One region of the Sporosarcina sp. FSL W7-1349 genome, then DNA from elsewhere that is predicted to be linked to it. Evidence: riboswitches for the same ligand, from Rfam matches in the RefSeq annotation. Region 1 holds a riboswitch; each other region holds the start of a gene.
What was found. A riboswitch is a leader RNA that binds a small molecule or an ion and turns the genes downstream of it on or off. The one in region 1 is predicted to bind cobalamin.

Region 1 (3,210 bases):
TCCACTTCGCTCCCGCCAGGCTTCCCATCATCCAAAACATTGCATTGCGGATCCCTTGTTCATTTGGCGCGGAAATGACGATATAACTGGTGACCGCCGATAAAATCATCGATACGACGACTCCAGCCAATAAAAGTCGTGTCGTTGTTAGACGGCCTCCCACATGGGCAATAAAATAAACGAAAATGATTGAGAGCAAAGCACCTCCGAAAGCGGCAACCGAAAGCGCATATTGGCCGAACATACTGAACGCCCCGAACAAGATGACGACGGTAGCCCCGACGGAAGCGCCGGAAGAGACGCCCAAAATATAAGGATCCGCCAAGGAATTCCGGACGAGTGCCTGTATTCCGACCCCGACGACCGCAAGCCCGGCCCCGACGACTCCACCAAGCAACACGCGGGGAAGGCGGATATCCCAGATGATCCGTTCTTCGGGCCGACCCCAGTCGACGTCAAATAATGGCGAGGAAAGCGGCAGTTGATTCAGTACGATTTTCCAGACAGTCAGAGGGTGGATGGAAACAGGCCCGATAATAACGGCCAATGTGATGGAGACCAGCAGGAGGATGAATAGAGCGATAAAGACCGGCACAATGGCGACGGTCTTGGAACTGGCTGATTTGGATGTTTGTTGCACTCGTGACATAGGATCCGTCCCTTTCCGGTCTTATTCGCAATTAGTTAGATGGGTGATAAAAGCCTTCGACGAGCGTTTCCAGAGCCATTGGAATCCGTACACCCTCCGCGGCTGCGGAGAGAGGGACCACGACAAAATGCTGATCTTGGATAGCGGTCGTATCGGCCAACATGGATACGCTATTCAGAAAATCGATTTTCTGGTCAACGGTTGTATCGCCATAGTCGATGATGACGATAATTTCTGGATTTCGTTCCACGACCTCTTCCCAATTGACTTGTCCCCAATTCTTCTCAAGGTCGCTGAAAATATTTTCGCCGCCTGCGATCGTGATAAGTTCATTCAAGAAATTTTGTCCGACGGTGAGGGCAGATGTATCGCCGCTATCAAAAACAAAGACCCGCTTCTTTTCATCAGAGGCCGGGATGGTCTGTTTGATCTCCTCGATCTGCGACTTCATGTCTGAAATCAATTTGGCTGAGCGATCCTCGACTCCGAAAATTTTCCCGATGTTGTCGATATCCGTGAAAATGTCATCAAGCTTGGGTCCGACAATCGTCGAGGACTGATGTAAATATGGAATGATTCCTTGCGCCAGTAGCTCTTCTTGCGTCCCCAGGCTGTCTTCTTTGAATGCACTGGCCCATCCGGCGTAGGCAAAGTCCGGATCCGCACCGAGAAATACTTCTTTGGACGGGTAGGCATCTGCCAGAACGTCAATCTTCTCATAGGCCGCTTGGTATTCAGGCAGGATTTCATCATCAAGATACGCGGTGCCCACCATGTGATCTTCCAGACCGAGCGCCAACATCACTTCCGTGACATGCTGGTTCAGCGTCACTGCGCGTTGCGGGACATCGGCAATCGGCAGCTCCACTCCGCTATTTTCGATGGTCAGCGTCTCTTGTTCGGCAGATGGAGTCTCCTTGTCCGCACACCCACCGACCAGCAGCAGAAGCAATAATCCCAATACACCTAGTTTTTGTTTTATCATATTTTCGAGTCTCCTTCGCCTTGCGTATTTATGCCAATCGAACAGCGAATCGAACAGCGAATCGAACAGCGAATCGAACAGCGAATCGAACAGCGCAGGGTTCGATTTGCCGTATTTCTGCGTTCTTTGCAGAAATTAAGGCACCTTCATGCTGTTCCGCGGAATGAAAATAAAAAGCGTCTCTAACCGAAAAAGGGTTAGAAACGCTGGTGGATTCCATACAAAAAGTGGATGAGCCGTCTTCTAACACTTCCCCATTTCCCGTAGGTCAAGCAGTGTCGCTAGAAAAGGCAGGTCTCCTGACTTATGGCCATGGCTTTTCGCTCCTTCCCATCTTGGCAGACAGTGGATGTTTGCAAAAAACGGCCAGTTCACAGTGGCGGGACCGTGCCGGTTTTGCACCGGGCTTCCCTTTTAAACACGATGATCGTGTACCTTTTCCCATATCGTCTATTCGGTTTGGCAATCTATCAACAGTATTCAGAACTGCACGAGAAATGTCAATCCCTAAAATATGAAGCTTGCCTTTCTGTGAACGGTCCGGCTATAATAAACCCAATTCATTGGATCCGATTGAAAATTGAATAACGATGAGATGTCAGGCGCTAATCCATAGCTTAATAGGGAATCCGGTTCAAATCCGGAACTGTCCCCGCAACTGTAAGTGTCGACGAAATGAGGAACACCCACTGTGCCACTGTGCATGGGAAGGGCTCAAAGTAGGAGGAAGCACAAGTCAGGAGACCTACCTGCATCTCGAAGTTTCAAATCTCCGGGGGGTGAGAGTGGGACGATACATACTGACCGATTGCGTCTCGTGAGGACGCGTTCAAGTGAAACTATTTTGTGTCGTTAAGCAAGCCCTTTTCCGTTAGTGGAAAAGGGCTTTTATTTTGTGCGCCCGGCATGGGCTATAACTTGGTGGTGAAAGTCCACTACAGGCTTGGCAGTAGGAACTGTTAGCTTAAGGCAAGGGTGTCCATCGTGAGGTGGAATCTGAAGGAAGCCGGCGGCAAACTCCCGAACCGACGGACAGAAACCGCATATAAGGCTGAATTGGAATGGATGAGTTTGCAAATCAAAACGAAGTCCAATACTGCCCGAGTTCCATACAGTAAATGCGGCGGTTACATGGGAGGAAGGTTATAGCTCTTACCCGGGGAGGTCTTACAGGGGTTCCCGACAAGAGGGATGGAATATTCCACAGGAACAAATCCGTCAGTGATGGCAGGTTGAACTGTAAGAAGTCAGCAGAGGCCATAGTAGTCCAACAGGATGAAGGGCCGAACAATAACAACCCTGAAATGAAATGGAGGTAAGGACAGTGCAGAGACCACAGAAAACATCGGCAGGTGGCTGGCCGCAAAGAGATAGGTTGGAAACCGAAGGGTATGCGGGAGCGTGCAGCCCTGTCTTTACGAAAATGGAACAACGGGGTGGTATCAGTTTGATTGACAAAGTGGTGGATATCAACAATCTCTTCAATGCCTGCAAGAAAGTGAAGGCAAATAAAGGGGCGCCCGGTGTTGACGGAATGACAGTAGAGGAACTCTTTGGTCACGTCGCCAAATACCGC
Region 2 (3,210 bases), 510 kb from region 1:
GAAATTGAATTTTAAAAGGACAAGGAAGGAAATGATGATCGTTCCAGCCATCAGTAAGATTGCTTTAATGATTTGTACCCAGCTTGTCGCGGTCATTCCGCCGAACAGAACATAAATCGTCATCATGACCCCAACGATCAAGACTGAAATCCAATAATCGATTCCAAGCAAGAGTTTAATGAGAGCGCCCGCACCAACCAATTGCGCCAACATGTAGAATAATACGATCGTAATCGTATTAAGGGCAGCCGCTCCACGCACTTTTCTCGCGCCAAATCGGGAGCCGATCATATCAGCCATCGTGAATTTTCCAAGATTCCGGAGTGGCTCCGCAATCAAGAACAATACGACGAGATACGCGGTCAACCAGCCAACACTGTAGTAGAAACCGTCAAATCCATTTAATGAAATGGCGCCGGCGATTCCTAGGAAAGAAGCTGCGGATAAATAGTCACCTGCGATAGCCATGCCATTCTGCCATCCGGTCAACGATCCCCCGGCAGTATAGAAATCACTTGCAGTCTGGGTTTGTTTAGCGGCCCAATAGGTGACAATAAGCGTCAAAAGAATAACAGATATGAATATTAGGATTGATATGATTCCCACGGCGACTTCCCCCTTATTCTACAATGTTTCTCTTTATAATTTCTTCAACTTCCTTATCAAAGTCTTTTGCTTTATTCATATAGATGGACGTGAATACCCAGACCATGATGAACATGCTGAAGGCGTATACCCAAGTCCAAGTCATCCAACCGATTGCACGATTTTCAAGTATTGTGGTGTACCCTGTCAAAATCGGAAGTAGAAAATAAGCGGCAAAAAAGAAAATGATGTACGGCGTCGCAAATGTGTTTTTACGTTTGACCAATTGTTTAAACTCTGGCGTTTCAATGATCTTCTCGAAATTGGGCTTAGAATTTGCTCGAACGTTTTTCATGTTTCCATCCTCCTCTTCAAATTTTCAGCTAATAGACTCGTACGCCATCTCCCCCTCACGCTGAAACCGCTTTCATTATTCAGCCAATAAAAAGAAGGGTAGCCGAAAAATGAAGTAGTCCAAATTTTTGTTATAGTACACAGATTCAGATTAGCAAACTATTTGTTAATATTCAACACAAACTTGTAAATTTTTATAATATTTTGTTATTTATTGATTTTAAAATTACATACTGGCTGACCCCCGATGATACCAAGCTTTATAGCGCCGACAAAGTAAGGTTATCAACATGCTAGGAAATAGTTTGTTTCTTTTATTAATTCTTGATTATTTTCAGGGCGTTTGTTGGACAACCAAACCTTGGATAAACAACGTACCAAATTCAATAGACATCCCCCACCTTCCAGCCCGCCTCCGCTGTTTACAAACTAGCAATACTTCTATATACTTGGCATGAATCGAACATTAAAAAAATAGTTTAGAAATAGGTTTTTCAAAGAGCCGTATCAAAGCGGTTGTTTGGAACGAAGAGGGAAGTTGGTGAAAGTCCAACACGAACCCGTCACTGTAATCGACGAGGAAGTCCCGCGTATCCACTGTGCGACAGCATGGGAAGGAGCGGGGCGGCCGCGGTAGTCGTAAGTCAGGAGACCTGCCTATTTCGATAGTTAGCTTCCTCGGGGATAGGAATGTTTAGCGTGCCAGCAGGGATTGTCGGTGGATTTCCGGCGCCCGTTGACTTCGCCTGATCATGCGCTTTCCTTCGAGGACAAGCGCTTTTTTGATGTTTACAATCAAGAGGAGGAACGTAGAGTGCACAACATGATAAAACGATGGGGCTTGTTCAGTTTGGTTTTCGTGCTGGCGATGGTCCTTTTAGCAGGCTGCGGATCGAAAGAGACCCCAGCGGATCAACCGGTTCCAGAAACACCGGACACGGAAGCGACAGATCAAACGGAGGCAGAAGGTACGGAGGGGGCACAAGCCTTTCCGGTCACATTCACCGATGATGTCGGCCGTGAAGTGACGATTGAGAAAGAACCGGAAACCCTCATCTCCATCCAGACGAGCAATACGGAAATTTTATATGCGCTCGGTGTAGGCGATCGCCTTATCGGGGTTTCGGATTACTGTAATTATCCTCCGGAAGCATTGGAAGTGCAAAAAGTCGGCGGCCAGGACATGGATGCCGAATTGGTCATGACCTTGTTGCCGGATGTCGCCTTTGTAACCCAATACCATTTCGATAACCATGCAGAAATTCTAAAACAATTTGAAGAAGTCGGCATCACCGTTGTTGTCACCGGCAGCGCCACTTCATTCGACGATGCATACGCCACGATGGAAATGATTGCGACGGCTACCGGAACGACGGAAAAGGCCGACGAGATCATCCAGGACATGAAAGACCGCCGTGCTGCCCTTGAAGAAAAAGCGAAAGAAATCACGGATAAAAAGAAAGTATGGGTCGAAGTAGCCCCTGCTCCGGATATCTTCACTACAGGGAAAAACACATTCATGCACGAAATGCTGGAGACAATCAATGCAACGAATGCAGCGGAAGATCAAGATGGATGGGTGAAGTTGACAGAAGAGGAAATCGTCCAACTTAACCCAGATGTCATCATTACCACATATGGCTATTATGTGGACAATCCTGCCGAAGGCGTCTTGGCACGCGACGGTTGGGCAGAAGTCAATGCCATTAAGAATAAACAAGTATTCGATGTCGACAGCGACACCGTCACTCGTCCAGGCCCACGCCTGATTGAAGGAGTCGAGCAGCTTGCAAAACTCATTTATCCGGAAGTTTTTGGGGAATAAAATCGGTTGGCTTTATATCGCAAGTATCGGGGTTGTACTTTGTGCAACCCTTCTTGGCTTATTCGTCAGCAGTGTAAAATTCCCGATTCCCACCATTCTCCATATCGTAGCGGATAAATCATTCGGCCTTGGCTGGCTATCGGATGTTCCGAAGAATGAAGAGCTAATCATCTGGAACATCCGGGTGCCCCGTGTCCTATTAGCCTTCCTTGTCGGGGCCTCCCTGTCACTCGCCGGAGCCGCCTTCCAAGGACTTCTTCGGAATCCGTTAGCCGATCCGTATACGATTGGTGTGTCATCCGGGGCGGCGCTCGGGGCCGTGACGGTTTTATTTTTCCAATACACGATTTGGGGATTAGGCAGTTATACATTGCCGGTCGTGGCGATTTTAAGCGGATTTCTTACCTTATTCATTGTTTTCGGGCTCGTCCGGATGAGTAGCCGGA
Region 3 (3,210 bases), 270 kb from region 1:
AGAATCCTTGCCAAAGCCGACAATCCGCTGCCCAAACGGCAACTTTCCTTCATTTCTTGTATGGAAGAGGATGAGAAGGCCAGTGATCCGGGCGGGAATGTAGTTAAGCAGATCGTCCGCCCGCGCGGAGAACTTGCCGAACTGGCCATACCGCTCGTCTTTATAACCGACCATCGAGTCAAGCGTATTGACCGCTTTGTATAGCCAAAGACCAGGGGCGCCGATCAGAAAAGCCCAAAACAACGGAGATGTCACGCCATCCGCCGTATTTTCGGAAACCGTTTCAATCGTCGCTCGCGAAATCTCGCTCTCATCTAACTTCTCGGTGTCCCGGCCGACAATCCATGATAATTTTTCTCGCGCTTCCGAAAAATTGCCCTCTTTTAGCGGTCGCTGCACAGACAGCGCGGCGTCACGCAAACTCTTCTGCGCTAACCCGACCGCAATCAGGATTGCCTCAACCGCAATCCCGGCAAACGTATGAATCTCGTAAGCTAGCCAAACAATGACTGCTACCGCTGCCGTGACAATTCCAACCGTGGCGACAAGCAGGATAGCCCCTTTCCCGACGCGGTACTTCCCTTTATTCAAAACAGCCGTCATCTTGGAAATGAAAGAACCGATCCAACGGACAGGATGCGGCCAATTCGGCGGGTCCCCGATGAGCCGGTCCAATAGAAGGCCAATTGCAATGGCGATGAAATGTGACGGTATCACGTTGCCCACCCTTTCACTTTCTTGTACGCCCGCAGCGCCCGCACCGTGCAATCATAGACGCCGTGACCGACCAATTTCCCAAGCGGCGCCACTGTCCCGGCGTACGGAAGATGTGCGCCTTGCTGTGTGGCTGCCACGAGGACGCTGTCCGTCGACGTCCCGGTAGCGATCGTCCCGGTCAGCGGGTCTCGGATTGCTTCATCATGAAGGGCTTTCACTTTCGCCTCGGTTGCCGTGATGATCGCCTGGACGAACGCCTCATCCGACAAATCGCCATTGACGATGACCCATGTATTGATTGTCCCTATTTTCTGTTCCTCTTCGCGGGTCAGCGCTTGCGAGACATCCACAGCATTCCCGACACCCGCCGTCACGGCGACAAGAATGGAGCCGAAGTCGCCATCGTATTGGCCGATTTCGACATGTTCGGTCGACACGGCGGTCATCATCCCCACCGTCTCCGCCGGCTGGAATCCTTGCTGTTCCAGATATGCCGCCATTTCCGCTTGGGCATCGTCAACATTATAATGGATATCGACGCTGCGATTGACGAAGGCGCGGTACGATCCGATGCCCGCGTTGTGGACAGCGGAAGATAATGTCTTCATCGGCTGGTCTGCCCGGAAACTGACATAATCGGAGGACACGAAAAACCCCTCTGTTGTTGCAATGAACCTGGTCATTTTTTAACCCCTCAATCGTGTAAATTGAAAAATCCCCCGTACAAATACGGAGGATGTCCAAGTAAAAATCCAAACGCCAAAAAGCGGTCCGATTTCCACCGACCTATTCCTCGCAGGTCACGGGTGATTCATAAAGGCAGGTCTCCTGGCTTGTGGTCATCGCTTGCCGCGTCTTCCCGGAATCCTTCCAGTGACTTTTCGCGTCTTGCTCGCACTTACAGTGGCGGGACCGCACCGGCTTTGAACCGGCTTCCCTTTTAACCCCGTCACACGCACGGGGCACCTTTACGCTAGTTTTTCTCATTATACTACAGAAAAGGGGGCTGTCGAGTGTTCCACTGAAGAAGTATGCGCCGGTATCCGTCACTTTTGGTGATTTATCCGTCAGTTTGCGAGGGGTATCCGTCACTTCCGGAAAATTATCCGTCAAGTCCACAGGTCTATCCGTCACTTTCCATTCTTTATTCTCAAATCAATACCTTTTACCCATAGTAAAACCGCTGCGCCAGGGCGCAGCGGTCCAACTTGTTGTTACATCCGTTCCGGTGCCGATACGCCTACGAGTTTCAAGGCGTTCGCGACGGTCGCACGTGTCGCGGTGACGAGCGCAAGCCGTGCTTCGGACAGCTCCCGATTGTCCGGATCGAGCACTTTCTCCGCATTGTAGAAGCTGTGGAAAGTCGCCGCCAGCTCTTGGATATACGTCGTCACCCGGTGCGGCGAACGAAGCCTTGCCGCATCGGCTACCAGTTTCGGGAAGTCCCCGATTTTCTTGATCAACTCAAGTTCCTTTTCGGTCTGCAATAAAGAGACATGCTCGACGGAAGCAGACAACCCTTTCTCTTCCGCCTGACGCAGGATCGAAGAGATCCGCGCATGTGCATATTGTGCGTAGTAGACCGGATTTTCATTAGACTGGGAAATGGCGAGGTCCAAATCGAAATCCATCTGCGAATCACCCGAACGCATGGCGAAGAAATAGCGGACCGCATCCAATCCGACGTCTTCCACGAGTTCGCGCAATGTTACCGCCTTTCCGGTCCGCTTGCTCATCTTGAACTTTTCGCCGTCTTTGTACAACTGGACCATTTGCGCCACTTCGACTTCCAAAGTGTCTCGGTCATAGCCCAGTGCCTCGATAGCCGCTTTCATCCGCGGAATATATCCGTGGTGATCGGCTCCCCAAATATTGATGAGCTTATCGAAGCCGCGACCCAGCTTGTCCTCATGATAGGCGATATCCGGCGTCAAATACGTATACGTGCCGTCATTTTTAATGAGCACCCGGTCTTTGTCGTCTCCGAATGTCGTCGAGCGGAACCATGTCGCACCGTCTTCCTCATAGACATGGCCATTCGCCCGTAGCTTATCGAGTGCCACATCGATCTTTCCATCTTCGTATAAAGAAGTTTCCGAAAACCAATTGTCAAAGGAAACTCGGAAGTCTGCTAGGTCCTTTTTCAACTTCGCCAATTCGAATTGAAGGCCGTATTCGCGGAAAAACGAATAGCGCTCTTCTTCCGAAGCGTTGACATATTTGTCTCCGAACTCCTCGGCCAACTTCTTGCCGATATCGATGATGTCCTGGCCATGATAGCCATCCTCCGGCATATCCCGTTCCATACCAAGCGCTTGGAAATAGCGGGCTTCCACGGATTTCGCCAGATTATGCACTTGATTGCCGGCATCATTAATATAATATTCGCGGTAGACATCGTATCCGGCAAAGTCCAGCACATTGCATAGGGAATCGCCCAGGGACGCGCCCCGTGCATGACCGAGATGCAGATCACCGGTCGGGTTCGCGGAA

Region 2: it holds a riboswitch for cobalamin, as region 1 does, so the genes downstream of both, MKY41_RS09930 (ABC transporter substrate-binding protein) here and MKY41_RS12445 (ABC transporter substrate-binding protein) in region 1, are expected to answer to the same signal.
Region 3: it holds a riboswitch for cobalamin, as region 1 does, so the genes downstream of both, MKY41_RS10985 (adenosylcobinamide amidohydrolase) here and MKY41_RS12445 (ABC transporter substrate-binding protein) in region 1, are expected to answer to the same signal.

Annotation. Positions count from the first base shown of each region.
Region 1 covers NZ_JBBOOK010000001.1:2,527,730-2,530,939, reverse strand. The annotation lists gene MKY41_RS12450 (FecCD family ABC transporter permease) at 1-649, opposite strand, end outside; gene MKY41_RS12445 (ABC transporter substrate-binding protein) at 681-1,634, opposite strand; cobalamin riboswitch at 1,907-2,088, opposite strand; cobalamin riboswitch at 2,217-2,401, shown strand; gene ltrA (group II intron reverse transcriptase/maturase) at 3,058-3,210, shown strand, end outside.
Region 2 covers NZ_JBBOOK010000001.1:2,019,967-2,023,176, forward strand. The annotation lists gene MKY41_RS09920 (solute symporter family protein) at 1-606, opposite strand, end outside; gene MKY41_RS09925 (DUF485 domain-containing protein) at 620-940, opposite strand; cobalamin riboswitch at 1,410-1,614, shown strand; gene MKY41_RS09930 (ABC transporter substrate-binding protein) at 1,763-2,764, shown strand; gene MKY41_RS09935 (FecCD family ABC transporter permease) at 2,727-3,210, shown strand, end outside.
Region 3 covers NZ_JBBOOK010000001.1:2,260,320-2,263,529, forward strand. The annotation lists gene cbiB (adenosylcobinamide-phosphate synthase CbiB) at 1-714, opposite strand, end outside; gene MKY41_RS10985 (adenosylcobinamide amidohydrolase) at 714-1,400, opposite strand; cobalamin riboswitch at 1,519-1,702, opposite strand; gene argS (arginine--tRNA ligase) at 1,932-3,210, opposite strand, start outside.